DNA from 4 places in the Streptomyces sp. NPDC127177 genome. Region 4 is predicted to be linked to each of the others. Evidence: riboswitches for the same ligand, from Rfam matches in the RefSeq annotation. Region 4 holds a riboswitch; each other region holds the start of a gene.
The links. Region 4 has a riboswitch for cyclic di-AMP ahead of ACFVJX_RS14415 (transglycosylase family protein). Riboswitches for the same ligand answer to the same signal wherever they lie in the genome.
Positions count from the first base shown of each region.

Region 1: another riboswitch for cyclic di-AMP. It lies ahead of ACFVJX_RS24025 (C40 family peptidase); the one in region 4 lies ahead of ACFVJX_RS14415 (transglycosylase family protein).
Region 2: another riboswitch for cyclic di-AMP. It lies ahead of ACFVJX_RS27705 (NlpC/P60 family protein); the one in region 4 lies ahead of ACFVJX_RS14415 (transglycosylase family protein).
Region 3: another riboswitch for cyclic di-AMP. It lies ahead of ACFVJX_RS16720 (M23 family metallopeptidase); the one in region 4 lies ahead of ACFVJX_RS14415 (transglycosylase family protein).

Region 1 covers NZ_JBHXUW010000040.1:50,450-57,864, forward strand. Annotated here, with positions in the region: gene bioB (biotin synthase BioB) at 1-643, opposite strand, end outside; gene ACFVJX_RS23995 (8-amino-7-oxononanoate synthase) at 786-1,928, shown strand; gene ACFVJX_RS24000 (DUF397 domain-containing protein) at 2,069-2,275, opposite strand; gene ACFVJX_RS24005 (helix-turn-helix domain-containing protein) at 2,301-3,161, opposite strand; gene ACFVJX_RS24010 (ATP-binding protein) at 3,367-3,798, shown strand; gene ACFVJX_RS24015 (LysR family transcriptional regulator) at 3,899-4,816, opposite strand; gene ACFVJX_RS24020 (LysE family translocator) at 4,889-5,539, shown strand; gene ACFVJX_RS24025 (C40 family peptidase) at 5,574-6,047, opposite strand; cyclic di-AMP (ydaO/yuaA leader) riboswitch at 6,051-6,223, opposite strand; gene ACFVJX_RS24030 (hypothetical protein) at 6,552-6,860, opposite strand; gene ACFVJX_RS24035 (ATP-dependent Clp protease proteolytic subunit) at 6,868-7,415, opposite strand, start outside.
Region 2 covers NZ_JBHXUW010000053.1:26,258-33,672, forward strand. Annotated here, with positions in the region: gene ACFVJX_RS27685 (LuxR C-terminal-related transcriptional regulator) at 1-152, shown strand, start outside; gene ACFVJX_RS27690 (GNAT family N-acetyltransferase) at 162-935, opposite strand; gene ACFVJX_RS27695 (NlpC/P60 family protein) at 978-2,024, opposite strand; gene ACFVJX_RS27700 (hypothetical protein) at 2,385-2,738, shown strand; gene ACFVJX_RS27705 (NlpC/P60 family protein) at 2,905-4,056, opposite strand; cyclic di-AMP (ydaO/yuaA leader) riboswitch at 4,055-4,220, opposite strand; gene pcrA (DNA helicase PcrA) at 4,477-6,915, shown strand; gene ACFVJX_RS27715 (peptidoglycan DD-metalloendopeptidase family protein) at 6,944-7,415, opposite strand, start outside.
Region 3 covers NZ_JBHXUW010000023.1:81,254-88,668, forward strand. Annotated here, with positions in the region: gene ACFVJX_RS16690 (ATP-binding cassette domain-containing protein) at 1-86, shown strand, start outside; gene ACFVJX_RS16695 (ABC transporter permease) at 83-874, shown strand; gene ACFVJX_RS16700 (NAD(P)/FAD-dependent oxidoreductase) at 956-2,401, shown strand; gene ACFVJX_RS16705 (SHOCT domain-containing protein) at 2,494-2,904, opposite strand; tRNA gene ACFVJX_RS16710 (tRNA-Met) at 3,271-3,344, shown strand; gene ACFVJX_RS16715 (PP2C family protein-serine/threonine phosphatase) at 3,556-4,719, shown strand; cyclic di-AMP (ydaO/yuaA leader) riboswitch at 4,997-5,150, shown strand; gene ACFVJX_RS16720 (M23 family metallopeptidase) at 5,162-6,325, shown strand; gene ACFVJX_RS16725 (hypothetical protein) at 6,484-6,657, opposite strand; gene ACFVJX_RS16730 (aldo/keto reductase) at 6,660-7,415, shown strand, end outside.
Region 4 covers NZ_JBHXUW010000019.1:61,482-68,896, reverse strand. Annotated here, with positions in the region: gene ACFVJX_RS14435 (exopolyphosphatase) at 14-955, opposite strand; gene ACFVJX_RS14430 (DUF501 domain-containing protein) at 973-1,512, opposite strand; gene ACFVJX_RS14425 (septum formation initiator family protein) at 1,597-2,067, opposite strand; gene eno (phosphopyruvate hydratase) at 2,166-3,446, opposite strand; gene ACFVJX_RS14415 (transglycosylase family protein) at 3,750-4,484, opposite strand; cyclic di-AMP (ydaO/yuaA leader) riboswitch at 4,489-4,660, opposite strand; gene ACFVJX_RS14410 (transglycosylase family protein) at 4,972-5,919, opposite strand; gene ACFVJX_RS14405 (cytochrome P450) at 6,055-7,413, opposite strand.

The sequences.
Region 1 (7,415 bases), on a different contig from region 4:
CAACGTCGCTCTCACCCATTCCGGCGATCAGCCCGGAGCAGGCGGAGAGCCCCGCGGCCTGCGCCTGGTGCACCGTCTCCACCCGGTCCGCATAGGTGTGGGTGGTCGTGATCTCCCCGTACGTCCCCTCGGACGTGTTGAGGTTGTGGTTGTAGGCGTCGGCACCCGCCGACCGCAGCCGGCCGGCCTGCCCGTCCGAGAGCAGACCGAGGCAGGCACAGACCTCGACGCCCTCGTTCTGTTCCTTGATCGCCTCGATGGTCTGCGAAACCCGGTCGACATCGCGGTCGGTCGGGCCGCGGCCGCTGGCCACCAGACAGACGCGCTTGGCGCCGCCCGCCACCCCGGCGGCGGCGGCCTTCGACGCCTCGTCGGGCTTCAGCCAGGTGTACTTGAGGATCTCGGCCTTGGAGCCCAGCCGCTGCGAACAGTACGAGCAGTCCTCCGGGCAGAGCCCCGACTTCAGATTGACCAGGTAGTTCAGCTTCACGCGCCGCCCGAACCACTGGCGGCGTACCTTTCCGGCCGCGGCCACCACATCGAGCAGATCCTCGTCAGGGGTCGCCAGTACGGCGAGCGCTTCTTCTCGGGTCGGCAGCTCTCGCCGCAGCCCCTTGTCCGCCAGCGTGTTCAGGAGATCCATGGCGTCGATCCTGACGCACGGCACGCCTCCGAGCCAAGGAAGAACCGGACAACAGAGAGGCGTGAGGGTGTGTGCATGGCCACACCCTGTCCGGCTTCGCTCCCGGTTAAGGTCTGTGAGTTGCCTACAAAAGGGACCGCCCATGCCCTTCGCCCCGTTCGACTGGATCGACGACGAGGCGCGCCGTCGCGCGGACGCTGGACTCGTCCGGACGCTCCGGCCCCGGCCCGCCGAGACGGAACTGCTGGATCTCGCGAGCAACGACTACCTCGGCCTGACCAGGCACCCGGAGGTAACCGCGGCAGCGGCCGACGCGGCGCTCCGCTGGGGTGCGGGTGCCACCGGGTCCCGGCTGGTCACCGGCTCGACCGCGCTGCATGCGGAGCTGGAACGGGAACTGGCCGATTTCTGCGGTTTCGAGGCGGCCCTCGTGCTTTCCTCCGGGTACGCGGCCAACCTCGCCGCTCTCACCGCCCTCAGCGGTCGGGGCTCCCTGATCGTGTCGGACGCGGGCAACCACGCCTCGATCGTGGACGGCTGCAGACTCTCCCGGGCCGAGACGGCCGTCGTGCCGCACGCCGACCCCGAGGCCGTACGCAAGACCCTGCAAGCGCACGGAGGCAGGGCGCTGGCGGTCACCGACTCGGTCTTCTCCGTCGACGGCGACGCCGCGCCGCTGGTCACCCTCGCCGAGGTCTGCCGCGCGGAGGGCGCCGCGCTGCTCGTGGACGACGCGCACGGTCTGGGGGTGCTCGGGCACGGCGGTCGCGGGGCGCTGGCGGCGGCCGGACTCGCGGGTGACGAAGGCGTCGTCGGCACGCTCACCCTCTCCAAGTCCCTGGGCAGCCAGGGTGGTGCGGTCCTCGGTCCCGCCCGTGTCATCGACCACCTGGTCAACACCGCCCGCACGTTCATCTTCGACACCGGGCTCGCCCCGGCCGCCGCCGGGGCCGCACTCGGCGGTCTGCGGCTGTTGCGCCGCGAACCGGAACGCGCGGCCAGGGCCCGTGCGGTCGCCACCGCACTGTACGAACAGCTGGCCGAGGCCGGCCTGGCCGCCGTACGCCCCGATGCGGCCGTGGTGGCGGTGCGTGCGCCCTCGGCCGACGCCGCGGTCCGATGGGCGGCCGACTGCCGTACGGCCGGTATGGCGGTCGGCTGTTTCCGGCCGCCCTCGGTACCGGACGGCGTCTCCCGGCTGCGGCTGACCGCGCGCGCCGACCTGACGGACGAGCAGATCGCGACAGCGGTGGCGATCGTGCGGCGGACCGCCCCCGAGGCCTGAAGCGGATCGTGCGGCGGACCGCCCCCGAGGCCTGAAGCGGATCGTGCGGCGGACCGCGCCTCCGGACTCAAGCGCTGATCATGCGGCGGACCGCCCCGGAATCCCGGAGCGGCTCGTACGGCGTGCCGGTCCGGGAGTCGTCAGCCGGCCGGGCCGAGGTCCAGGCCGCAGACGAACGAGGTCCAGGCCGCGTGCGAGAAGCGCAGTGGTGGCCTGGAAACATCCTTGGAGTCGCGAACGGCCAGCCGTCCGGTGCCGTACGAAGCGGCCTCCACGCAGTTGTTCATTCCCGTGCTGCGGCTGCTGCGCCGCCACCGTAACGCGTGCTGTACGAGGCAATCCGACATGACGCCCCCCTCGGGCAGTCCGTAGTTACTGACCGGCGCGGTTGATCGCGGCGATCAGGTCCAACGAGTGCTCCGGCGACAGCGCGTGCGCCTGCAGTGTGCGGAAGGCCGAGCTGTACGCCTCGAGGTCTTCTTTCCGCTCCAGGTAGAGGCTACTCGTCAAATGGTCGAGAACGACCACATCCAGATCAGAAGTGTTCGGAAAAGAGAAGATAACGAAAGGTCCGGTGAGCCCGACGTAGCCGCCGACCGAGAACGGCAGCAACTGGAGTTCGACATGCGGAAGTTGGGTCAGCCGGATCAGGTGGCGCAACTGCTCCCGCATCACCCGGCGGCCGCCCACCGCGCGCCGCAGCACCGCCTCGTCCAGCACCGCGGTCAGCCGCAGCGGTGGATCGCTCCGCAGGACTCCCTGGCGGGCGAGCCGCACCTCCACCAGTGAGTCCAACTGGCCGGCCGGCAGCCCGTCGAGGGAGGCCCGGGTCACCGCCCGCGCGTAGTCCGCGGTCTGCAACAGGCCCGGCACAACCGACGTCTCCAGCGTGCGGGCGGTACGCGCCTGCGACTCCAGGCTGATGAAGTCGCGGTACTGGGGCGGGATGAGGCCCCGGTAGGCGTGCCACCAGCCCGCGCCGCCACCGCCCGCCGAACCCGCGAGTGCCTCCAGGACCCCCCGCAGCTGCGGGTCGTCGACGCCGTACACGTCCAGCAGCCGGGTGACGTCTCCGGGCCGCACCCCGCTGACCCCGGTCTCGATCCGGCTCACCTTCGACTGGTGCCAGCCGAGCAGGTGTGCGGCATTCCGGCTGGTGAGTCCCGTTGTGTGGCGCAGACTTCGCAGCTCCTCCCCGAGCTTGCGGCGTCGCACCGCAGGGCCGTGCTGCATGTGGTGCCTCCCTCCCACTCCCTGCCGAGCGGACAGTGTGTCGCTCCCGCACGGCATCCAGGGAAGAGTTCACCGCTTTGAGCGACAGATATATGCATATCTTGGTGGATCGTCGTCACAGAGGGCAGCATCAATGGCAATCTGGCGCGAAGCGCAGCGGTAACCGATCGCGGGTCGGTACCGGGTGGGAAAGGGGCGGCCGGCCATGGCGGACCATCAAGAGGCGAGCGTCACGCTGCCGAGCGAGCCGGTCTCGGTCTCCGCGGCACGGAGATACGTGGCCCGGGTACTGGCTGAATGGGGGCTTCCCGACGGGGCCGAGGCCGCCGATACGATCCGTCTCATCATTTCGGAACTCGCCACCAACGCCGTCCAGCACACCTTCGGACAGTCGCCCACCTTCACCGTGGACCTCCGGCTGGAGCGCGACGAAGAGCTCCACCTCGGGGTGACGGACAGTCACCCGCGCTGGCCCCAGCGGCTGCCCGCCGCCGTCCAGCAGGACAACGGGCGCGGCATGGTGATCATCCGCTCGCTGGCCAAGGAGTACGGCGGCCGACTGGCCGTCACACCCACCCCCGACGGCGGCAAGACCGTCTGGATCACCCTCCCCTGGAACGTCCCCGTACAGATGTGAGCGGGCCCCGGATCCTGCGCCCCGGACCCGCCCCGGATCCTGCGCCCGGACCCGCCCCCGACCCTGCGCCCCGGACCCGCCCCGGTGCCGTCCGTCCGGCTCACTGCGTCGCGGCGGCCCGCCCGAAGCCGCTGCGCAGCAGGGCGCGCAACGTCGCCGCCGCGGCACTCGACCGGTCACCTCGGTGCACCACCGAGATCGTCCGGCGGAACGCGGCAGGCTCCAGCCTGCGCACGGACAGCGGGGTCGGAGACATCGCGGCGACCATCTCGGGCACCACCGCGATCCCGATGCCCGCGCTGACCAGTGCGCACACCAGCGCATAGCCGGGCGACTCGCAGACCACCGCGGGCAGCGCCCCCGCCTCCGCCAGCGCGCTCTCCACCCCGCGCCGCGGCGGATGGGTGGGTGCGCTGCTGATCAGCGGCCGGCCCGCGAGGTCCGTCACGGGAAGCCGTCCGCTGCCGTCGGCCAGGACCTGTCCGACGGCGGTGATCAGCACCAGCTCCTCGACCAGCAGGGGTTCGGCGCTGAGCCCCGAGGGCAGCGGCGTCGCGGTGGCCGGCTCGTAGGCGTGGGTCAGGGCGAGATCGACCTCGCCCGCCAGAACCGCCGCCACCCCGCCCGGCGGCTCGTACTCGGTGACCACCAGTTCCACATCCGGATGGGCCCGGCGGAAGGCACTCAGCACGGGAGGCAGCAGATGGATGCCCGCCGTGGTGAAGGTGCCGACCCGCAGCCGTCCGCCGGAGAGGCCGGCCAGACGCGCCAGCTCGTGCCGGGCCTGGTCCATCTCGTCGAGGACCCGACGGGCCCGGCCTGCGAGCAACTCGCCCGCAGCGGTGAGCCGGGCGCCCCGGTGGTGCCGGACCAGCAGTGCGGCACCGGCCTCCCGCTCCAGCTTGGCGAGCTGCTGGGAGAGGGCGGGCGCGGTGTAGCCCAGGCGGGCGGCGGCCCGGGTGATCGAACCGGCCTCGGCGACCGCCACCAGCGCGGCGAGCCGCGTCGGGTCGTACATTAAGCATCCCTTTTGGCAGACCCATAAGATTGCAAGTACATGCTAAAGGCTGTTGGGGTCCAGGGTGGAGTCATGGATGCCCAGCTCACCGCCTTCCTCGGGGTCGCCGCCGCCATGGTCGCGCTGCCCGGAGCAGATTTCACCGTCGTCGTACGCAACGCTCTCGCCTCGCGGTCGGCGGGGGTGGCGACGGCCTTCGGCGTCGCCGGGGGACTGCTCGTCCACACCGCGCTCGCCGTCGCCGGACTGGCCGCCGTGCTGGTGGCGGTGCCGGTGCTGTTCCGTACGGTCCAGCTCCTCGGTGGCGCGTACGTGCTCTACCTCGGCATCAGCGCACTGCGCGCCGCCCGGCGCCGCCCCGGCGAGGGGCGCGCCGAAGCCGCGCCGGACCAGGACGACGGCAAACGGGCCGCGAACGGGAACCTGCGGGCGCTGCGCCAGGGCTTCCTGACCAACGCACTGAACCCCAAGGCGCCGGTGCTCTTCCTCAGCCTGCTTCCACAGTTCGTCCCCGCCGGAGCCGCCCCGCTGCCCAGGACGCTCCTGCTCGCCGCGATCGTCGTCCTGCTGGCGCTGATCTGGTTCCCGGCCGTGGCGCTCCTGGTGGACCGCCTGGGCCGGTGGCTGCGCCGGCCGCGCACCGCCCGGGCCATCGAGGGCGGCAGCGGCGCGGCACTCACCGCGCTGGGGCTGGTACTGGTGACCGGCACCCTGCTGCACTGACCAGGGGCCGCTGCCCCGCGGCGGGACGGAGCCGTCAGCTGACCCGCCCGTAGTAGACGCTCTTCGTCCAGATCTTCTCCAGCCGGACCACCGCGCCGGTCTTCGGTGAGTGCCAGATCTTCCCGCTGCCCGCGTAGATGCCCACGTGGTAGACGCCGCTGCCGGAGTGGAAGAAGACGAGATCGCCCTGCCGGCGCTTGGAGGCCGCGATGTGGCGGGTCTTGTTGTACTGCTGCTGGGCCGTCCGGGGCAGGCTCTTGCCCGCCTTCTTGAACGAGTAGAGCGTCAGACCCGAACAGTCGAAGCGGCTGGGGCCGCTGGCGCCCCAGCGGTACGGCGACCCCTTCTTCGAAGCGGCGACGTTGAGCGCCTTCATCGAATGAGTCGCGGCCTGGGCGTCGGTCATGGCGCCGGGGACGAACAACGTGCCGCCGACGGCGGCGAGAGTCAGAGCCGAGGCCGTAGTGGCTCGGGCGAGCAGAGACGGGACATGAACCTGCGCAGTCATGCGCAACCCTTCGTCAGCCGCCTGTGAAGGATGACCTGTCGGGTTCGGGCTGGCGAAGTTGCCCGGCCGCACACGGCGGCTTCACCCCGAGGGACTACCGGAGATCCGGTCGGCCCGTTGTGCTCGGGTCCTCCACTCCTGCCGATCCACTTCTGTCGACCAGGCATCCGGACAGCGGCAGGACTCGGCGTCCGCCCGGACCGCCCCGCCGCGGTGGCGGGGGCTTGTCGTCCCAGGGATCTTGACTCACCGAACGTCGGATTTCCGAGGTGAAACGACGATATGTGAGGCTCGTCACGATTGATCTGTTCGGGTGGGAAGGGGGCTTTCGGGGAGGGGGCCGCCCTCCCCGGACGGTGCTGTACCAGCGACGGAACGGGAGATCTCATCCATCGCCCATCGCGAAAGCGCAAGTTGAGCTGTCCCTCGCGCGAGGGAACACCTACGCCGAACGAGCGAGGGATTTCGGTCCACGCGTCGGGCGTGTCGGCTCAAGGGAGTTGATCAACTCGTCGGGGCCGGTGGCACGGTGACCCGTCCGGCTCGCCGTTCCCCGTCCAGCACCCGCAGAGCCCGCGTCAACGTGGCGGAGTGGATCCGTCCTTCACCCCGCTCGTGCATGAGCGCGAGTGCGTCCCGCAGGGCCGCCGCGTGCGAGGCGAGCGCCTGTGCGGCGCGCAGGGCTCCGTAGGTGTCGTCGGCGCGGGCCGGGTTGATCCGGCCCAGCTGGTCGATGACTTCCAGATAGCGGTCGATGAACTCGCCCTCGGCGCGCGTCAGGGCGGGCAGCGGCGGGAACTCCGGTGGCTGCATCGTGGGTTCACCGCACGGTGGGCGGCGGCGTGGCGGGCCCGCGGTTCTGCACGATGTGGTCGACCAGCCCGTAGGCCTTGGCCCCTTCGGCGTCGAGGATCAGGTCGCGTTCGGTGTCGGCGGTGATCTGCTCGGTGGAGCGGCCGGTGTGACGGGCCAGCAGAGCGGTCAGCGTCTCGCGCATCCGGGCCAGTTCCCCGGCCTCGATCTCCAGGTCGGACGGCTGCCCCTGGACCGGTTCGGGAAGCTCGGGCTGCTGCATCACCACCCGCGCGCCGGGCAGTGCGTGGCGCCGGCCGGGAGAGCCCGCGGCCAGCAGTACGGCCGCCCCGGCCCCGGCCTGGCCGAGGCAGAAGGTCTCCACCTCGCAGGTGAGGTAGGCCATCGTGTCGTACACCGCCGTCATGGCTCCGAACGAGCCGCCGGGGGAGTTGATGTAGAGCTGGATGGGCCGGTCGGGTGCGTTGTGCTCCAGGTACATGAACTGCGCGACCAGGTCGTTGGCCGCGGTGTCGTCGACCGGGGTGCCGAGGAAGACGACCCGTTCGGACAGCA
Region 2 (7,415 bases), on a different contig from region 4:
TCGCCCGCGGCTACGCGTACAAGGAGATCGCCAAGCAGCTGTTCATCTCGGTGAAGACGGTCGAGTCGCACGTCTCGGCGGTGCTGCGCAAGCTCCAGCTCTCCAACCGTCATGAGCTGACCCGCTGGGCGACGGCCCGACGGCTGGTCTGAGCCGGGCGGTCAGCCGGTCGGCCGCTCCGGGTCGAGCGAGATGTTGAGCTTCTCGCCGACCCTGCGGTAGCCGATGCCCGCGTAGATCCGCTCCACGTCCGCGTCGCCCGGCTCCAGCCACACGACGCGGCAGCCACGCTCGAAGGCCGTCTTCGTCAGATGGGCGGAGAGGGCGGCTCCGATGCCCCGCCGCCTGAAGCTGGAGGCGACCGCGAGACCGGCCAGCTCACTGAGACCGTCGACCGGTACCGAGCAGCCGCCCGCGCCCGCCGGGGCCCCCTCGACGGTGGCGAGCACGGCGACCCCGCCGCCGGCCGCCGCGTTGCGCAGCCACTCGGCCGTACCGTCCTCGGGCTCGCCGGTCCCGCCGTACCCGAGGTGCTGGACGAGGGCGGCGGCGGCGAACTCCGCGTCGGTGCCGGGCTCCGCCGTCACCACCCCGTCCACCGGCTTGGGTGCCAGCAGGTCCCCGGGGGCGCAGGCCAGGATCGGGGCCCGGTTCTCCACGGTGAACCCGGCTTCGAGCAGAGCGGGTTCGACCGCGGGCGCCCAGCCGGGCAGATACTCCAGGCGCGGCATCCGGTCCAGCTCGCGGAAGGCCGCGATCAGTGCGTCGAGTTCGCCGGGCGTCGGCTCGGCGCCCTGGTCGGGGATCGCGTAATTGGCGTACTTCAGCGACCAGTTCGGGTTGTAGCGGATCACGAACGAACCGACCCGGACGTGGTCCGGGGAGCGGAGCGTCAGCGTGCGGGCATGGGTCTGGACTTCGACGTCCATGGGCATGTGTGGGTGTCCCTCGGTCCGGTGGTTCGGAAGGACGGGAGCCTATGCCACCCGGGTCGCTCCGGCGAAGGGCATTTCGTCGATCGGCGCGATACGGACCGGGGCGCCGGGACGCGGGGCGTGGATCATCCGGCCGTTGCCGATGTACAGGCCGACGTGGCTGACGCCCGAGTAGAAGAACACCAGGTCCCCCGGGGCGAGTTCGGACCTGCCGACGCGTCGGCCGGCGTTGATCTGGGTGTACGTGGTGCGGGGGAGCGAGACGCCCGCGGAGCGCCAGGCCGCCTGGGTCAGGCCGGAGCAGTCGAACGACGAGGGGCCGGTCGCGCCCCAGACGTACGGCTTGCCGAGGGCCCCGTAGGCGAAGGCGACCGCCTCGGCCGCGCGGGCGTTCGGCGCGCGGCCGGAGCCGCGCGGGGAGCCGCGGTCGGCGTGACCCGTGCCGCGGCCGCCGTCCGAGGCGTCGTAGGCGGCGCGGTCGGCGGGGGAGAGGCGGGCGAGCAGCTTGCGGGCCTCGGCGAGCTTGGACCGGACCGTCGCCCTGTGCTTCTTCAGGTCGGCCTGGCGGGTGGCGAGTTCGGCCAGCTGTCCTGCCGCCTCGGACCGCACCTGCGCCACTTCGGCGACCTGGCGTCGTACGGTACGCAGCTCGGTGGCCCGGCCGTCGGCGGCCCGCTCGACGTACGAGGCGCGCTGGAGGTACTGGTCCGGGTCCGAGGAGAGCGCCAGCTGCACGGACGGGTCGAGGCCCCCCGAGCGGTACTGCGCGGCGGCGTAGGAACCCAGTTCGTCGCGCGAGGCGTTGAGCCGCTCCGTCCTGCGGGCGGCCTCGTCGCGCAGCGCGTCGATGGACTCGGCGGTGTCGGCCGCCTTCACCTTCGCGCCGTTGTACTGCTCGGTGGCGACCTCCGCCTCCCGGTACAGCCGGTCCACCTCGGCCTTGACCTGGGCGGTGGTGGGCGTCGGGTCGGCCTGCGCGGATCCCGGCAGCGCGGCAGCGGTCGCGGCCCCGGCGAGGGCGAGGGTCGCTGCGGTGCGGGCAGCAGAGCCGGTGTACAGGCGCTGCTTGGGTTTCCGGTGCGCGGCCACGAGGGCGGTGGTCCTTCCTGTCGACTGCCCGTCGGGGTCTACCGGCGGGCCCGCCCCGGTCCGGCGGCGGGTCGCCAACAGGGGGAGCGGCCCGCCGCCGGATCTCACGGCGGGGTGACCGGAAGGCGCCGTCCGGGTGCGGAGCGGCGGTGAAGCCGGTCACCTGGGTAGGGACGCTAAACCCGGGGCACGGGCAGGAGTCGTAATGACGCTTATTGCCCGAATTTGGCGGGGCGTTGTTGCCGAGTGACAGGAAAAATTGCACCAGAGTCAGGCAATTGGTGCATTCATCAGTCAAGTGGCGAGTAAGTCTCACCTGGCTTCCGGAGGCTGATATGGCCCGGACTAGGGTGCGGAACCATGCGTGTACTCATCGATGTCTTCGTCGCCCTGCACATCATCGGGATCGCCGCCCTGCTGGGTGGTTTCCTCACCCAGATGAAGGCGATGGGGGCGGGGACGGCGCGGTTCGTGCCGGGGATGCTGCACGGCGCGCTCACCATGCTGGTGACCGGTATCGCGCTGGTCGGGCTCGACCAGGCCGACGACCACCCCGTGAACAACGTCAAGATCGGCATCAAGCTGCTGATCCTGGTCGTCATCCTCGGCATCGTCTACGTCAAACGGGACGAGGAGAAGGCCGAGAAGGGCCTCTTCGCGGCGGTGGGCGGACTGACGGTCGTCAACATCTTCATCGCCACGCTCTGGACCTGAGCGGTCGTCGGCGACCGGTGACACATCACCGGCCGCCGACGGTTACGGCACGGCGTCCCGGTCGACCCGCCGGCCCTCCCGCCGCAGCGCCTCCTCCGCACCGGCTCGGTCCTCGGCCCACTCGTGGCCGCCGACCCGGCGATGACCGGGACCGTGCGGGCGGCCGCTAGCCCGGCCGCACGCTGCCGTAGATCGGCATGTAGTAGATCGACTCCTCGCGCACGTTCGCCCCCGGCTTGGGCGCGTGGATCATCATGCCGTTGCCCTTGTAGATGCCGACGTGGCTGATGTCGTCGTAGAAGAAGACCAGGTCCCCGGGCTGCAGATCCGCCGTCGCGATCCGGGTGCCGACGTTCACCTGGTCCCAGGTGGTCCGCGGAATGCTGACACCCGCCGCCTTCCAGGCCGCCTGGGTGAGCCCCGAGCAGTCGTACGACGACGGGCCGGTCGCCCCCCATACGTACGGCTTGCCCATCTGGGCCCTGGCGAACGCGAGGACCTTCTCGGCCTTCGTCGTGGCGCTGCTGTCCGAACCCGAGCCGGTGCCCGAGCCCGAACCGGTGTCCGTACCGCCGCCGGCCTCCTTGGCCTTGCGGTCGGCCTCCGCCTTCGCGGCGGCCTGCTTCTCGGCCAGCTCCGCCGCCTTGCGCTTGGCCTCCGCCTTCTTCTTCCGCTCCAGCTCCGCGAGGCGCGCCTTCTCCTCGGCGGTCAGCTTCGACAGCAGCGTGCGGGCCTCGGTCAGCTTGTTCTGGACGTTCTGCTTGCTGGTGCGCAGCCGGGTCTGCGACTCGGTGAGCGTCTCCAGGCCGGTCACCGCCTCGGCACGCTTCTTGGACGCCTCGACCTGCTTCGTACGGAAGTCCGTGACGGCCTGCTGCTGGTTCCTGGCCATCCGGTCCATGAGGTGCGTCTGGTCGAAGAACGACTGCGGGTCGTTGGCCAGGAAGAAGGTGGCCGTCGGTGCGAGCGCGCCGTCGCGGTACTGGGCGGCGGCGTAGTTGCCGAGCGTGCGCCTGGCCTCGTTCAGCTTCTGGGTGCGCTCGGCGATGTCGTCCAGCAGCGTGTCCACCTTGGTGCGCTGCTTGGCGGTGGCTTCCTTGGCCTCGTCGTAGTGCTGGGTCGCGGTGCCCGCTTGCCGGTAGAGGTCGTCGACCTTCTTCTGGACGTCCTCGATGCTGGGCTTCGGGGCCGGGGCCGCCAGTGCGCTCTGCGTGGAGAGCAGGGTCACCGAGGCGAGTGCCGCCGTCGTGAACCCGATGGCCGGTGTGGTGCTGCGCACCCGGGGGCGCGGTTTGCGATGCGAGGCCAAGGCCGGCATCTCCTTCCGTGGACCGCCTACCGGGTTAGCTGTCGGGTTCGGGCGGAACGGAAGGCTGCCCTACGGTCCTGGTGGGAGGTTCGGACCGATTCACCCCGGTGATGCGTGTGGGTCCCCGGTTCCGGGCTCCCGCACGGGCAGCCCGAATTCGGCGTGGACGTCCGCTCGGCGTGGTTCGCCTCGGGGGTACGGGCCGCCCGAACGAGCACGCTAGCCAACTCATGGTGTCGCTGTGAAGGTTGATGTTCGATATGCCCGATACATTTTCGTGACCTTGCGGAACCTGCCCGCTCCCGGCGGGATGAGCGGCCGGGAACCCTGCGCAGAGTGGGAAGCGGCTCACCGTGCGTGTTCCCGGCCGGTGCGCGTTCTCCCCATGCGGCCCCGGGTGTCAGTGGGGCGCCCTAGACTCGTACAGCGATGAGCAGCCTCTTTGACGACAGTTTCCTGGCCGGCCTCCAGCAAGCGGAGGACGGGCCCCCGCCGCCCCCCGAGGACTCCGCACCCGAAGCGGTGCCGGAGGACCTCTTCTCGGGCGTGTTCGACGGGCCTCCGTCGCCCCGCGACGCGTACTACCGCGACGGGGCGCACCGCCCGGTCATCGACGCCGCCGCGCTGCTCGACGGGCTGAACACCGAGCAGCGCGCCGCCGTCGTGCACGCGGGTTCCCCGCTGCTCATCGTCGCCGGGGCCGGTTCGGGCAAGACCCGGGTGCTGACCCACCGCATCGCCCATCTGCTGGCGGAGCGCGGGGTGCACCCCGGCCAGATCCTCGCGATCACCTTCACCAACAAGGCCGCCGGTGAGATGAAGGAGCGCGTCGAGCAGCTCGTCGGGCCCCGTGCCAACGCCATGTGGGTGATGACCTTCCACAGCGCGTGCGTACGGATCCTGCGCCGCGAGTCGAAGAAGCTCGGTTTCACCTCCTCGTTCTCGATCTACGACGCCGCGGACTCCAAGCGGCTGATGGCGCTGGTCTGCCGCGACCTCGACCTCGACCCGAAGCGCTTCCCGCCCAAGTCGTTCACGGCGAAGGTGTCGAACCTGAAGAACGAGCTGATCGACGAGGAGACCTTCGCGGGCCAGGCCGCGGACGGCTTCGAGAAGACGCTCGCCCAGGCCTACGCGATGTACCAGTCCCGGCTGCGCGAGGCCAACGCGCTGGACTTCGACGACATCATCATGACGACGGTCCACCTGCTCCAGGCCTTCCCCGACGTCGCCGAGCACTACCGCCGCCGCTTCCGGCACGTCCTGGTCGACGAGTACCAGGACACCAACCACGCCCAGTACACCCTCGTACGGGAGCTGGTCGGCCCGGCCGGACCCGAGGACGCCCCCGCCGAGCTGTGCGTCGTGGGTGACGCGGACCAGTCGATCTACGCCTTCCGCGGCGCGACCATCCGCAACATCCTCCAGTTCGAGGAGGACTACCCGAACGCGACCACGATCCTGCTGGAGCAGAACTACCGCTCCACGCAGACGATCCTGTCCGCCGCCAACGCCGTCATCGAGCGCAACGAGAGCCGCCGCCCGAAGAACCTGTGGACCAACGCCGGCACCGGCGCCCGCATCACCGGTTACGTCGCGGACACCGAGCACGACGAGGCGCAGTTCGTCGCCGACGAGATCGACCGGCTGACCGACGCGGGCGACGCCAAGGCCGGTGACGTCGCGATCTTCTACCGGACGAACGCGCAGTCCCGTGTCTTCGAGGAGATCTTCATCCGGGTCGGCCTCCCCTACAAGGTCGTCGGCGGGGTGCGCTTCTACGAGCGCAAGGAGGTCCGGGACGTCCTGGCCTACCTCCGCGTCCTCGCCAACCCCGAGGACACCGTCCCGCTGCGCCGCATCCTGAACGTGCCCAAGCGCGGCATCGGCGACCGGGCCGAGGCGATGATCGACGCCCTGTCGCTGCGCGAGAAGATCACCTTCCCGCAGGCGCTGCGCCGCGTCGACGAGGCCTACGGCATGGCCGCCCGCTCCGCCAACGCCGTCAAGCGGTTCAACACGCTGATGGAGGAGCTGCGCACGATCGTCGAGTCGGGCGCAGGCCCCGCGGTGGTGCTGGAGGCCGTTCTGGAGCGGACCGGCTACCTCGCCGAACTCCAGGCGTCCACGGACCCGCAGGACGAGACCAGGATCGAGAACCTCCAGGAGCTCGCCGCCGTCGCCCTCGAATTCGAGCAGGAGCGCGGTGAGGACGAGGGCACGGGCACCCTCTCCGAGTTCCTGGAGAGGGTCGCGCTCGTCGCCGACTCCGACCAGATCCCGGACGAGGACACCGACGGCTCCGGCGTCGTCACGCTGATGACGCTGCACACGGCGAAGGGCCTCGAATTCCCTGTCGTCTTCCTGACCGGCATGGAGGACGGCGTCTTCCCGCACATGCGGGCGCTGGGCCAGGTGAAGGAGCTGGAGGAGGAACGCCGGCTCGCCTACGTGGGCATCACCCGTGCCCGCGAGCGGCTCTATCTGACCCGGGCCGCGATGCGCAGCGCCTGGGGCCAGCCCTCGTACAACCCGCCGTCGCGGTTCCTGGAGGAGATCCCGGAGCAGCACCTGGACTGGAAGCGGAAGGGGCCGATGGCGGCCCCGGCGGGACCGACGTCGGGCATCACCTCGTCGCTCTCGGCGTCCCGTTCACGCTCCGGCCCCTCGGGCTTCGCGACCCGGCGCACCTCGGACAAGCCGACGATCACGCTGGTGGTCGGCGACCGGGTCACCCACGACCAGTTCGGTCTGGGCACGGTGACGGCGGTCGAGGGCGTCGGTGACCAGGCGAAGGCCACGGTCGACTTCGGGGACGAGCGGCCGAAGAAGCTGCTGCTGCGCTACGCGCCGGTCCAGAAGCTGTAGCCGGGGGCGGCCGGCGCCGGCCGCCGGCTCAGGTCGGGTCGACGCCGTGGCTGCGGAGCCAGGGCAGCGGGTCGATGGCCGCGCCGCCGCCGGGCCGCACCTCGAAGTGCATGTGCGGGCCGGTCGAGTTGCCGGAGCTCCCGGAGTATGCGATGACGTCACCGGCCTTGACCGGGCCCGAGCGGATCCTGGTGCTGCTGAGGTGGCAGTACCAGGTCTCGGTGCCGTCGGCCATCGTGACGATGGCCATGTTCCCGTACGCGGTGTTGTACTGCGTACGGACGGTCCCGTCGGTCGCGGCCATCACCGGGGTGCCGTACTGGACGGGGAAGTCGATGCCCGTGTGCACGGACATCCAGTTGACGCCCGCCTGGCCGAAGTACGCGCTGAGGCCGTGCTCCTTGACCGGCATGACGTACTTGGGCCGCAGGGCCTCCTTGCGGGCGGCCTCCTCGGCGCGCTTCTTCTTGTCTGCGGCCTGCCGCGCCTTCAGGTCGATG
Region 3 (7,415 bases), on a different contig from region 4:
CACCCGACCCCGCCCGGACCGATTCCACACTCACACCCACACCCACCCCCGTCCGGACCGACCAGTCCCAGGAGACAGCCCGATGAGTGCCTTCTCGCTCGCCGTACGCGACTCGTCCACCATGCTGCGCCGCAACCTCCTGCACGCCCGGCGCTACCCCTCCCTCACCCTCAACCTGCTGCTCACCCCGGTCATGCTGCTCCTGCTCTTCGTCTACATCTTCGGTGACGTGATGAGCGCGGGAATCGGCGGCGGTGGAGCGGGCCGCTCCGACTACATCGCCTACATCGTCCCGGGCATCCTGCTGATGACCGTCGGCGGCACCGTCGTCGGGACGGCCGTGTCCGTCTCCAACGACATGACCGAGGGCATCATCGCCCGCTTCCGCACCCTGGCCATCCACCGTGGTTCGGTGCTCGTGGGACACGTCCTCGGCAGCGTGCTCCAGTCGGTGATGAGCGTGCTCCTGGTGGGCGCCGTCGGTGTCGCCATCGGCTTCCGGTCCACGGACGCCACCGTCGTCGAGTGGCTGGCGGCGTTCGGGCTGCTCGTCCTCTTCGCCACCGCGCTCACCTGGATCGCCGTCGGCATGGGCCTCATCAGCCCCAACGCCGAAGCCGCCAGCAACAACGCCCTGCCGATGATCCTTCTGCCACTGCTGTCCAGCGCCTTCGTCCCGCTCGACTCCATGCCCGGCTGGTTCCGGCCGATCGCCGAGTACCAGCCGTTCACCCCGGCCATCGAGACCCTGCGGGGACTCCTCCTCGGCAGCGGGATCGGTAACAACGGATGGCTCGCGGTCGCCTGGTGCCTGGGCCTCGCCGTACTCGGATACTTCTGGTCCACCTCGAAGTTCAACAGCGACCCGGCGTAACAGCCGTCACAGCGCGGGCCGCGCCCGGGCCCGGCCCACTGGGCTAGGTTTTATGCGCAACACGGGCTGAAGGGGGCCGAATTGACACGGGTTGCGATCGTCGGCGGCGGGATCGGCGGTCTGGCCGCCGCGTTGTTCCTGGCTCGGCGGGGACACGGCGTCACGGTGCTGGAGCGGGACGGCCGACGGCCGGGGCGCGATCTCGACGAGGAGTTCTTCGGCCGGAGCCGCCCCCGGGTGCCGCAGGCGAACCAGCCGCACGGGCTGCTGGCTCCGGTCCGTACCGTGCTGCGGGCGGAGACCCCGGACGTGTACGAGGCGATCCTGCGCATGGGGGCCGTAGAACGCCACGAGTTCGAGTGGTTCGCCGAGCCCCCGCCCGCCCGGCCGGGCGACGAGGACCTGGTCACACTGCAGACCCGCCGCATCGTCCTCGAAGTCGCTCTGCACGACGCGGCGCGCCGCGAACCTGGCATCGACATCCGGCTCGGGGACACCGCCGAAGGGCTCCTCGTCGACCGGCACGGTGCCGTTCCGCAGGTCACCGGGGTGCGGTCCGCGTCCGGGCGGCACGACGCGGATCTGGTCGTCGACGCCGGTGGGCGACGCTCCCCGGTGGCGGCCTGGCTGTCCGGGGCGGGCTGGCTGTCCGGGGCGGGCTGCCGGGCCCCGGTCGTGGAGAACCACCGCATCGGGATCTCGTACGTCTGCCGCTGGTACCGGCTGCGCCCGGACGGGCCGCGGAACCCCGGCCGGGTCAAGGCCGGCTCGGTGGCGGCCTTCGCGGTGGGCGGGGTGTTCCCGTCGGACAACGGCATCTTCGCCGTGTCCCTGATCGTCTCCTCCGCCGACCCCACCCGGGGAGCGCTGCGGGATCCCGAGGTCTTCGAACGGGTCGCCCGGACGTTCCCCGCGGTGGCCGCCTGGCTGGCCCTGCGGCCCGAACCGGTCTCCGGCGTCCTCGCGATGGGCGGCCTCGACAACCGCTGGACCGGCCTCGCTGACGAAGCCGGGCCCGTGGTCACCGGGCTGGTCGGCATCGGGGACGCGGTCGCACACACCAATCCCACGATGGGACAAGGGGTCGCCCTGACTCTCCAGGCCGCGCAGTGGGTGGCCCGGCGGGCCGGCACCGCCGAGGACGACCCGGAATCGTTCGCCACCGACTACCACCGCTGGACCGAGCGCACGCTGCGCCCCTGGTTCGACATCCAGGTCGCCATGGACCGAGCCAACGAGGCCAGACTCAGGAACCCCGCACGGCCTGCGCCGTCGCGGCCGCCCAGTGCGGCGGACATCGAGCAGGCCGCCCTGTCCGCCTGCTCCTGGGACGACCCGGTCGTCATGCGGGCGCGGGCCAGGATCCGTCATCTCCAGCTGCCCGCCGACCAGGCGTACGGCACCGATGAGGTCCGTGCCCGGCTCGCGCGCTGGCTGGCGGACCACCCCGGTTTCACACCCGGATACGAGGGTCCCGCGCGGGACGAGTGGGAGTCGGCTGTGCGGGGTCCGGGGCGGGCGGTCTGAAACGGCTCCGCGTCGTCAGAAGAGGGGCGGGCGGTCTGAAACGGCTCCGCGTCATCAGAAGAAGGTGCGGTCCGGAGAGGACCCCGCGGCCGTCAGACGAGAAGCTTCGTCTTCGCCCGCTGGTACTCGTCGTCCGTGAGCGCGCCCTTGTCCTTGAGGTCGGCGAGCCGTGTCAGGTCCTCGACGTGGGTGCTCCGCGTCGAGCCGCCCGCCGAATCGGTGCCCGCCGCGTCCCTCACGTACGCCTTGAAGGCCGCGTCCCGGTCCTTGGCGTCCTTCGCGTCGCGCGCCCCCATGGACCTGCCGCGGGCGAGCACATAGATCAGGACACCCAGATACGGCAGCACCAAGGTCAGGATCAGCCAGCCGGCCTTGGCCCCTCCGCCCAGGTCGTGGCTGCGGAAGATGTCCATGATGACGCGGAACAGCAGGAACATCCACATCACCCAGAGGAAGAACCAGAGCATGGTCCAGAACAGGTTGAGCAACGGGTAGTCGTCCATCGTCCACTCCGGGGCGCCGCGTCGAATGGGTGGATACAAAATAATTCATACCACCGCATTTCGCCCCTCGCCCGGTGGGCTCCGCGGGTGCTGCCGGCGGAGCCCACCGGGCGAGGGGCGGGCCGGGGTTACGCCGGGGACTCGTCCGCGGTCATCTCGTCGCGTCCGGGGGATGTGCCAGATACCTTGCGGCAGAACACGCGTCCCCTGTAACACCATCTCGGTTTCCACACTTTGAGCCGGTGGGTGAGTAAGTCGCTCTGCCGCCGGGACCGTTGATGGCGGGGGGCGGATGGCCGGCGCGCGGGGCGGGCGCGTGGAGTGGTCATGGGTGCTTCGAACATGCCGTAGAGTTGTGTTTACCGACGCGGGGTGGAGCAGCTCGGTAGCTCGCTGGGCTCATAACCCAGAGGTCGCAGGTTCAAATCCTGTCCCCGCTACTGAAGAATCAGGCCTGGTACGCATACAGCGTGCCGGGCCTGATTCGTTTGTACGTTCGCCGGGCCGTCGGCCCGCCGGCCGGTACGACCCGTACCGCGTGCGTACTCCCATTGGCCGTCGAGGAGTCGCCCCGCGACCGCCCTCCGGGAACTCTGGGAGTGGTGCGCGGTACCGTCCGCGGCCGTGGATGCACCGGGCAGGAGACCAAAGGTGGGGAAGCGGGAGCAGCGGCGGGGGAGGCGCGTCGAGGAGATCCGGAACCGGCGGTTCGTCCGGGCGCTGCCCGGTGTGGTGATCATCGGCGGGTTGATCTTCGACTTCTTCACCCCGCCCACCTTCACCGCCGTTCCCCTGTTCGCCGCGGCCCCGCTGATCGCCGCACCGTTCTTCTCCCTGGCCGGCACCGTCCGGGTCTCGATCGCCGCGCTGGTGTCCGTCGCCGCGCTGCGGCTGTACAGGGGGACCCTGCTCCAGGTCGTGCCGGACATCGAGCTCCTCACGGTTCTCACCGTCTCCGTCCTCGCGGTCTTCATCAACGGGGTCGTACGGCGGAGCAACGAGCAGCTGGCCTCCGCGCGGGTCATCGCGGAGACCGCCATGCGCGCGGTGCTGCCGACGCCGTCCGACCGGATCGGCGGGCTGCACGTGGCCGCGCGGTACGAGGCGGCGCAGGCGGACGAGTTCGTCGGCGGTGACCTGTTCTCGGTCACGGACACCCCGTACGGGGTGCGGCTGGTCGTCGGGGACGTGCGGGGCAAGGGCCTGGACGCGGTCGAGGCCGTGGCGGTCGTCATCGGCGCGTTCCGCGAGGCGGCCGAGCAGGAGCGCTCGCTGGAGGGTGTGGCGCAGCGGCTGGAGCGGGCGCTGGCGCGGGAGTCGAGCCGGCGCGGCGGTCTCGACGCGGTCGAGGGGTTCATCACCGCCGCGCTCGCGGAGATCCCGCCGGAGGCGACCCGGGTGCGGATCGTCAACCGCGGTCACCCCGAGCCGCTGCTGCTGCACAGGGACGGGGCGCTGGACGTGCTGCGGCCCTCGCTGCCCGCACTGCCCCTGGGGATGGACCTGGGGGTGTGGCCGGACCGCGCGGACGAGTGGGAGCTGCCCGCCGGGTCGACGCTGCTCCTCTATACGGACGGCCTCTCCGAGGCCCGTAACGCCGAAGGCGTCTTCTACGACCCCGCCGAGCGGCTGCGCGGGCGGATCTTCCCCGGCCCCGAGGAGCTGCTGTCCGCGATCACCGACGACGTAGGGCTGCACACCGGTGGGGTGACGACCGACGACATGGCGCTGCTCGCGGTCGTGCGGCCCGCCGAGGGGCAGCCGGAGCGGCGCACGACCGTGAAGATCGTGGGCCTGGGCGGTGGCACCGGATGACGGGGAAGGGCCGCGGCGCGGCGGCGTGCCAGAGAGGCCGCGCACACTGCCACCGTCCGTAACCGTAGGGCGCCACTCCGCATAACATTTGACGCAACGTCAGAAAGCGCATAACGGTTGAGGGACGATCAACTCGCCCGATTCCACCCGGTTGTGTCCCGTAAAGTCCAGGCCAAGGACGTGAACGATCAGTTGGAACGGCTTGGAATCGGACCCGGGTGTCTATTAACGTTCGATAACGCAGCGCGGTTGTCCCAGCCGCCGTCAGAGGCGGCACCGTGCGCGAGCGCCGAATTCCGCAAGGGAACCGGGGAACCACCTACATGGGGTGAATCGGGCATCTCTGTCTCGTCGAGAGACGGAGGGACCCGTAGGAGACCTTCCTGCTCCGAACCCGTCAGCTAACCCGGTAGGCGAGAAGGAAGGAAAGGAGTGCGCCCCAGTGGCGTCCAACAAGCCTGCCCCCGAAGCACCCTCCCGGTTCGTCCCCGAACACGGAAATGACTTCGGAACCGGGCCCGGTGCCGCTTACGGCACCGATTACGGAACCGAGTACGGAACGGCTTACGGAACCGATCGGGGCAGCGAGTTCGGCGACGGCTTCCGCACCGGCGAGGCCGACTCCGACAAGGCGTGGGAGGAATGGAACCCCACCGAGGACTCCGTCCGCCCCGTCCGCGGCAAGCACCGCGTCGCCAAGCAGCGCAACGGTCTCGCCCGTAGCTCCACCGTCCTGGGCGTCGGTGTCATCGCGGCCGTCGGCGCGGGCGGCATGGCCACCGCGCAGAGCAAGCCGCCGGTCTCCATCTCCCTGCCCGATTCCATCTCGGACAAGCTTCCCGAGGCCAAGTCCCTGCCGGGCGTCGGCGCGTTGTTCTCCGGTGAGTCCGAGGCGGAGAAGACCGGGACCGAGACCGTCTCCGCTCCACTGACGAGCGCGGGCATCACCACCACCGAGGCCGAGCAGGGCACGACGGACGCCGGTGAGGCGCTCCGCGCCCGCATCCTCCAGCAGGCCGAGCAGCAGCAGGACTCCGCCGACGCCGAGGTCAAGGCGGCCGAGGAGAAAGCCGCCGCGGAGAAGGCGGCCGCCGAGGCGAAGAAGCAGCAGGACGCCGCAGAGGCCAAGGTCGCCGCCGAGAAGAAGAAGGCGGCCGAGGAGGCGAAGAAGAAGGCGGAGGCGGTGCGACTGGCCAAGCTCGCCGCCAGCTACGCCATCCCCACCTCCTCGTACACGATCACCTCGACGTTCGGCGAGGCCGGTTCGATGTGGTCCTCCGGCTACCACACGGGCCTCGACTTCGCGGCCCCGACCGGCACCCCGATCAAGGCCATCCACAGCGGCACCATCAAGTCGGCCGGCTGGTCGGGCGCGTACGGCTACCGCACGGTCCTGGAGCTCGACGACGGTACGGAGCTGTGGTTCTGCCACCAGTCCTCGATCGGTGTCGGTGTCGGCCAGAAGGTCACGACCGGGGACACCATCGGACGCGTCGGCGCGACCGGCAACGTGACCGGCCCGCACCTCCACCTCGAGGTCCACACCCCGGACGGCACCGGGATCGACCCGATGGCATGGCTGCGCGCACGGGGCCTGACGGTCTGAGGCCCCCGCACGGTCCACGCACCGGAGCCGGGGATTCCCGGCCGGTTGGCCTGCGTTGATTGATCCGCCTCTGGTCTCTCCGGCCTGTCCTGCCTTCCGGCCCTTGCGGCCTCTCCGGTCACTGAAACCCCGGCAGTCCTGACGCTCACCCCCCGACGTCAGGGCTGTCGGCCTGTCCCCCCGCCGTCACCGGCCCGCTGCCCAAGGCTGCCGTCGTTGGTCCAGCCGTAGCCGTAGCCGTAGCCGTAGCCGTAGCCGTAGCCGTAGCTACGGCTGTATCTGTAGCTGTAGTGGCCATGGAATAGCGGGAGCGGGGGGACAGGTTGTTCCACCCATGACTTCTCTTCGCAAGCTCGGTTCGTCCGACCTTCAGGTCTTCCCGCTCTCCCTCGGCGGCAACGTCTTCGGCTGGACCGCCGACGAGGCGCAGTCCTTCGCGGTCCTCGACGCGTACGCGGCGGCCGGCGGCAACTTCGTCGACACCGCCGACACGTACTCCTCCTGGATCCCCGGCAACGAGGGCGGCGAGTCCGAGACCGTCCTCGGCAAGTGGTTCGCCGCGCGGGGCAACCGTTCCGACGTCGTCCTCGCCACCAAGGTCGGCTCCCACCCCTCGTTCAAGGGGCTCGCCGCCTCCACCATCAAGGCCGGGGCCGAGGAGTCGCTGCGCCGGCTCGGCACGGACTACATCGACCTGTACTACACCCACCACGACGACGAGACCGTCCCCGTCGAGGAGATCATCACCGCCCTCGACCAACTGGTGAAGGAGGGCAAGGTCCGCGAGATCGCCGCCTCCAACATCAGCCCTGAGCGGCTGCGCGCCTCGCTCGACTTCTCCGAGCGCGAGGGACTGGCCCGCTACGTGGCGCTCCAGCCGCACTACAACCTCGTCTCCCGGGACACCTACGAGGGAGCCCTCCAGGACACCGCCGCCGGTGCCGGGCTCGCCGCCGTCCCGTATTCCGCCCTCGCCTCCGGGTTCCTGACCGGCAAGTACCGCCCCGGCACGACCGTGGACAGCGCCCGCGCCGGTGGTGCGGCCCAGCACCTGGAGACCGGGCGCGGCCAGAAGGTTCTCGCCGCGCTC
Region 4 (7,415 bases):
CTCCGGAACCCGCCTACGCGAGCGACCAGGCGATGCCGTCGAGGATGTCGTGCTCGCTGACGACCACCTCACGGGCCCCGGTCCGCTCCATGACGGTCAGCAGGATCAGCGCCCCGGAGGCGATCACATCGACCCGCCCCGGATGCATCGCACCGATCGCGGCGCGCTCGGCATGGGTCGAACCGAGGAGCCGCCCGGCGATCTCACGGACCTGTTCCAGGGAGACCCGGGAGTGGTGGATCGCCTCGGAGTCGTACTCCTCCAGACCCAGCGCGATCGCGGCCACGGTGGTGACCGTGCCTGCCAGCCCGACGAGCGTGCCCGCCCCGGTGAGCGGCACGCTCTGCTCGGCCAGGTCCAGTGCGGCCTCCACGTCGGCGCGGATCGCGTCGACCGCGTCCGGCCCTGGCGGGTCGACGATCTCGCCGTCCCGCGCGAGGTGACGCTCGGTCATCCGGACACAGCCGATGTCCACGGACCGGGCGGCCCGCACCCGGTCGTCACCGAGGACGAACTCGGTGGACCCGCCGCCGATGTCGACGACGAGGTACGGCTTCGCGAGGTCGTCCCGGCCCGTGAGCTCCTTGGTGGCCCCGTCGAAGGAGAACTGCGCCTCCTGGTCACCACTGATCACCTCGGGCTCCACACCCAGGATGTCCAGCACACCGCGGACGAAGTCGTCTCTGTTCTCCGCGTCCCGGGAGGCGGAGGTGGCGACGAAGCGGACCTTCTGCGCGCCGTGCTCCTCGATCACCGCCGCGTACCGCCGGCACGCGGCGAACGTCCGCTCCAGCGCCTCCGGGGCGAGCCGCCCGGTCCGGTCGACACCCTGCCCGAGCCGCACGATCTCCATCCGCCGGTCGAGCGCGACCAGCTCGCCGGACCCGGGATCGGCATCCGCGACCAGCAGACGGATCGAATTGGTACCGCAGTCGATGGCTGCCACACGCGTCATGTCTTCGACCCTCACGCTCAGCCCTCGTCCTCACCCTGCGCGCCGCAGGGCGAAACGCACGGCCCCTTGCGCCACCACTCGGGCAGCATCGCGATCGCCTCGTCCCCCAGCGGGTTGACCCCCGGCCCGGCGGCCAGCGAATGTCCCACGAGCACGTGCAGGCACTTCACCCGGTCCGGCATGCCCCCCGCACTCGGGAAGCCCTCGAGCACCTCGATGGCGTCCCGCCGCGCGATGTAGTCCTCGTGCGCGGCCCGGTACGCGGCGGCCAGCTCCGGGTCCGTACCGAGGCGCTCGGTCATCTCCCGCATGACCCCGTTCGCCTCCAGCGTGCCGATCGCGGACGCCGCACGCGGGCACGTCAGGTAGTACGTCGTCGGGAACGGCGTACCGTCCTCCAGCCGCGGCTGGGTCTCGACCACGTCCGGGTTTCCGCACGGGCAGCGGTGCGCGATGGCGCGCAGCCCGCGCGGCGGGCGTCCCAGCTGCTGCTGGAACGCCGCGATGTCCGCGTCGGTGGGCGCGGTGGACTCGGTCTGGGGAGGGGGCGTTTCCATGCCTGCCTAGGTTCTGATCGGGCTGCTCGAACTGCGGTTCTGCAGAGGAAAGGGGAGAGAGACGTGGGAGGGACGGAACGCGGGTCAGCCGCGGTCGGCGCTGTCGACGCCGTCCCACAGGTTGGAGTGCCACGGCCGGCCGGACTCCTCCGGCTTCCCGTTGCGCTCCCTGACCGCGTCGGGGTCGACCACCGTGTAACCGGTCTCCCCCGGGAGAAGGTAGTGCAGGTGCTCGCGGGCCAGCCGCCTGACGTAGGCGTCGTCCTGGAGGCGCGCCTTCTCGTCGCGCAACTCCTCGGTACGGGCCTCGGCCTCCTGCGCGAGCCGCTCCTGGTCGGCGATCTCGTCGCGCTGCGACACGTACTGCCGCATGGGGTAGGCGAGGGCGACCACCAGCGAGCAGACCACCAGGGCCAGGAAGGCCGCCCGGCCGGTGAGGCGGGAGCGGCGGGCCTGACGGCGGTTCTGCGACCGGTAGACGCGGGCCGCGGTCTGCTCACCGAGCAGCCTCAGCCGGGTCGCGGTGGAGAACCGGTCCCGGTCCTTCGCGGCCATGTCTCCGCCTCCCCATTACGCACGTCCGTCCCCGCACACGGTACGGGACCGAGTGCGGGGACGGACGGAAGCCGGGGCAGTTGCCCCTGCCCGGCTTGTCAGCCCTTGAAGCGCGGGAACGCCGAGCGGCCCGCGTACACCGCGGCGTCGTCGAGGATCTCCTCGATGCGCAGCAGCTGGTTGTACTTGGCGACACGGTCCGAACGGGCCGGGGCGCCGGTCTTGATCTGGCCGCAGTTCACGGCGACCGCGAGGTCGGCGATGGTGACGTCCTCGGTCTCGCCGGAACGGTGCGACATCATGCACTTGAAGCCGTTGCGCTGGGCGAGCTCGACGGCGTCCAGGGTCTCGGTCAGCGAACCGATCTGGTTGACCTTGACGAGCAGGGCGTTGGCGGAGCCCTCCTCGATGCCGCGGGCCAGGCGCTCCGGGTTGGTGACGAAGAGGTCGTCGCCGACGATCTGCACCTTGGCGCCGATCCTGTCGGTGATGACCTTCCAGCCGGCCCAGTCGTCCTCGTACAGCGGGTCCTCGATGGAGACCAGCGGGTACGCGTCGACGAGCTCCTCGTAGTACTCGGTCATCTCGGCGGCCGAGCGGGACTTGCCCTCGAACTCGTACGTGCCGTCCTTGTAGAACTCCGAGGCGGCGACGTCGAGCGCGAGCGCGATGTCCTTGCCCGGGGCGTAGCCGGCCTCCTTGATGGCCTCGACGATGAGGTCGAGGGCGGCGCGGTTGGACTCCAGGTTCGGCGCGAAGCCGCCCTCGTCACCGAGACCGGTGGACAGGCCCTTGGTCTTCAGGACCTTCTTCAGCGTGTGGTAGACCTCAGCGCCCCAGCGCAGGGCCTCGGAGAAGGACTCCGCGCCGATCGGGGCGATCATGAACTCCTGGATGTCCACGTTGGAGTCGGCGTGCGACCCACCGTTGAGGATGTTCATCATCGGGACGGGCAGCAGGTGCGCGTTCGGGCCACCGAGGTAGCGGAACAGCGGCAGGTCCGAGGCCTCGGACGCGGCGTGGGCGACGGCGAGCGAGACGCCGAGGATGGCGTTGGCGCCGAGCGAGCCCTTGTTCTCGGTGGCGTCCAGGTCGAACATCGCCTGGTCGATCAGCCGCTGCTCGGTCGCGTCGTAGCCGACGAGCTCCGGGCCGATCTGCTCGATGACGGCGAGGACTGCCTTCTCGACACCCTTGCCGTGGTAGCGGTTGGGGTCACCGTCGCGAAGCTCAATGGCCTCGAACGCACCGGTGGAGGCTCCGGACGGGACGGCAGCACGGCCGGTGCTGCCGTCGTCGAGGCCAACCTCGACCTCGACCGTGGGGTTGCCCCGGGAGTCGAGGATTTCCCGGGCTACGACGACGTCGATGGACGGCACGAGGCATCTCCTTCTGGGATATGACGCTGGTTGTGCAGGGTCACTTTGGCCTTGCGACAAGAGCCTAACCGGCCCGGCCGTCTCAGTCGGCCGGGCGCCCGTCCCCTGGGACGAAAAAGGACCCAAGGGCAGGCATTAAGGGGCATACGGCCAGAAATTTACTGGCCGGTAACTACAACAGTTGAACAATCAACACAGAAACGCGCGGACCCCGGCCCGGCACGCACGGGGGGAAGATGCGGCCGGACCGGGGCGCTCGGCGAGGAGAGTGCCGACCGCTCCGCGAAGGAGCGGGGTTCTGGACTACTTCGCCAGGTGCAGCTGCTGACCCGGGAAGATCATGTCGGCGTCCTCGACGATGTCCTTGTTCAGCTTGAACAGCTGCTCCCAGCCGCCCTTGACCTTGTGGTCGGCCGCGATCTCGCTCAGGGTGTCACCCGCGACGACCTTGTACTCGCCGTCACCCTTCTTGACCTTCTCGCCGGTCGGGGTGGTGACGGTCTTCTTCGCCTCGGGGGCGGTCGAGCGGTCCGAGCGGTTGGTGGAGGGGGCCTCGCTGCGCTCGGCCTTCTTCGGCTCGGCCTGCTTGGCCGGAGCCGAGCCCTGCTCGGGAGCGGTCTCGGTCTTGCCGGAGCCGGTGTCGACGCCCGGGTCGACACCGTCGTTGCTCAGGTTGCCGGCACCGGCGCAGGACCAGGCGCCCGGTCCCTGCATGTCGAGGAGCTTCTCGGCGACGGCGATCTGCTGGGACTTGGTGGCGAGGTCGGCACGGGCCGCGTACTGCGTACCACCGGCGGCGGCCCAGCTGGACTGCGAGAACTGCAGACCGCCGTAGTAGCCGTTGCCGGTGTTGATGGACCAGTTGCCGCCGGACTCGCACTGGGCGACGGCGTCCCACGTGGAGACGGAGGCGGCGGAGGCGCCGGTCGCACCCATGAGCGGCACGGCGATGGCGGCACCGGTGACACCGGCGAGCGTGGCGATACGGACGGCCTTGGACGGGCGGCGGTGCTTGTTGCCCTTGCTGTTGAGCAGCATCGAGACTTCTCCTCACCGACGCCTACGAGGTGAGCTGTCGGGTTCGGGCCAAGTGAGTTGCCCGGTCGCACGTCCTAGCGCACGACTTCACCCCAAGCCGTTCCCGATGCGTCTTGCGACGATCGGACCCGGCGCTTACCTGGGTCCCCCGCTCCTGCCTACGGCGCTTTACGCGTCTGTTCCCTTCGACCGACGGCAGGATTCGGCGTGACGATCGACGGGGCCCGCGGTGCGAGCGGTTCCGACCGTAAACACACGCAACCCCCACATCAAAGAAAGACATACCGGATAAACAGCCCTTAATTGCATCTGAAAAACATATGTTTGCGCAGGTCGGAACGGATGCGGAGGGACCACCCGGACAAGATGCGTCAGTTCACGCAAAGAGACCCATGTCTCACTTAGTCAAAAGTGGGACATAGGCCTCTTAAGTACCCCGGATTCAGGGTGTTTTCAGCTGTTGATCAGACCGCGCACAGGGCTGTTCTCATCCGGCCTTCACGCCGAGGTCCAGGCTCTGGCCAGGCAGGATGAGGTCCGGGTCGGAGCCGACCTCCGCCTTGTTGGCCTCGTACAGCTCCGTCCAGCCGCCGGGCAGCTCCTGCGCCTGCGCGATCGCCCAGAGGTTGTCGCCGGCGCGGACGGTGTACGTGCCGTCAGCGGCCGGTGTGTCCTTGTCCCGTGCGTCACCGTCACCCCGCGAGGCGTGCCGCCCCGAGTCCCGCTCGCCGCCGCTCTCGTCGGGAGCCGGCGCGCCGCGGTGCTTGCCACCCGTCTCCGAGCCCTCACCTGACCCGTCCGAGGCGTCGCCGGATGGGCCGTTCGCGTCGGTCGAGCCGGACGGCGAGGGCGTGGCGGACGGACTCTTCGAGGTGTCCGACGTACGTTCCTTGCCTGCCGCGTCGTCGGTGGCATCGTCCGAGGGAGCGTCCGTCGCGTCCTCGGAGGCCCCGTCGGACGGCTCCGCGCTCTTCGCCGGGTCGGCACTCTCCGCCGGGTCCGCGCTCTCCGACGGGTCGGCGGACGGCGTGCTGCCCGGGTCGACGCCCGGCAGGGACCCGTCCTCGGCGAGGCCGGAGACGACGGCGCAGCTCGGCCACGCCTTCGGGCCCTGGTCGTCCAGGACCTTCTCCGCCACGGCGATCTGCTGCGAGCGGCTGGCGAGGTCCGCCCGGGGGGCGTACGAGTCGCCGCCGTAGGACTTCCAGACCTCCTGCGAGAACTGCAGGCCGCCGTAGTAGCCGTTGCCGAGGTCGGCACTCCACATGCCACCGCTCTCGCACTCGGCGACCCGGTCCCAGGTCGAGGCGTCGGCGGCGTGCGCGCCGGCCGCGCCGAGCAGGGGGATGGCGATGGCCGAGCCGGTCACACCTGCGGCGACGATGATCGCGGGTGCCTGACGAGGGCGACGGTGTCTGCCGTTCGCGGAGCCCATGGGAATGCCTTCCGTGTGACTGACGAGTGACTGGTGAGTCGAACGGTGAACCTAGCGGGACTCGAACGTGTGTCACAAGTCGATGCAGCGCAGATCACGTGAAAGTCACAGAGTTGACAGAGTGTCACTTTCCTTTTAAACCCGTTCGGGAGTGAACTCCACCGGAAGTGTGCGCAGTCCGCGCATAATGAGCCCGCCACGCCAGCGCAAATCGGCAGGTTCCACCGCAAGCCGCAGATCCGGAAGGCGTTTCAGCAGCGTGGCGAGCGCCGCCTGCCCCTCGAGGCGGGCGAGCGGTGCTCCCAGACAGTAATGGATGCCGTGCCCGTAACCGAGGTGCTGGTTGTCACGCCGGGCGAGGTCCAACGTGTCCGGTCCGTCGAAGCGCCCGGGGTCCCGGTCGGCCGCCGCCAGCACCACGAGCACGGGGTCCCCCTCGGCGACCCGCTGCCCGCCGATCGTCAGCGCCTCGGTGGCGAACCGCCAGGTCGCGAGCTCCACCGGACCGTCGTACCTGAGCAGTTCCTCGACGGCGGTGGCCAGCAGATCCGTCTCCCCCGCCGCCAGGGACCGCTGGAGCCGCTCGCGCTGCTCCGGATGGTTCAGCAGGGTGTGGACGCCGTTGCCGATCAGGTTGACCGTCGTCTCGAAGCCGGCGAACAGGAGGATGAAGGCCATCGCGGCGGCCTCGTTCTCCGTGAGGTGCTCGCCGTCGTCACTCGCCCGGATCAGCCCCGAGATCAGGTCGTCCCCGGGGTTCTCGCGCTTGCGGTGGATCAGTTCGAGGAGATAGCCGCGCATCTTCTTCACGGAACGGGCCACCCCGCCGCGCGGTCCGCCGCCGTGCCGGATCATCATCCCCGCCCAGTCCCGGAAGTCGTCCTGGTCCTCGCGGGGGACACCGAGCAGGTCGCAGATCGCGTAGATGGGCAGCGGGAAGGCGAACTCGTGGATGAGGTCGGCCGTCCCCTTCTCGGCGAAGGAGTCGATGAGGCGGTCCGTCAGCTCCTGCACGCGCGGCGTGAACTCCGCGATGCGCCGGGGCGTGAACGCCTTCGACACCAGGCGTCGCAGCCGGGTGTGGTCGGGCGGGTCGATGTTCAGCAGATGCGTCATCAGCTCCGCCTTGCGCTCACCCGGAATGCCCGTGCGGCCCTTGGCGTGCGCCGGACCGGCGTGGTGCGCCGGGTTCTTGGAGAGCCTGTTGTCGGCCAGGGCCTGCCTGGCGTCCGCGTAACGGGTGACGAGCCAGGCCTCGACGCCGCTGGGCAGCGTGGTGCGGTGCACGGGGCTGTGCTCGCGCAGCCAGGCGTAGGCGGGGTACGGGTCGGTGGCGAACTCCCAGGTGAAGAGTTCGGGCGCGGGGCCGGGCGGAACGGCATCGGCGGCCGCTCCGTGGGCGGGGCAGCCCGCGGGTGCGCCGGAGGCCGGTACGGGGCCGTCGGCGGCGGGTCCGGGAGTGGCGGGAGGGGTGTCGGCGGGGCTGTCGTTCACCC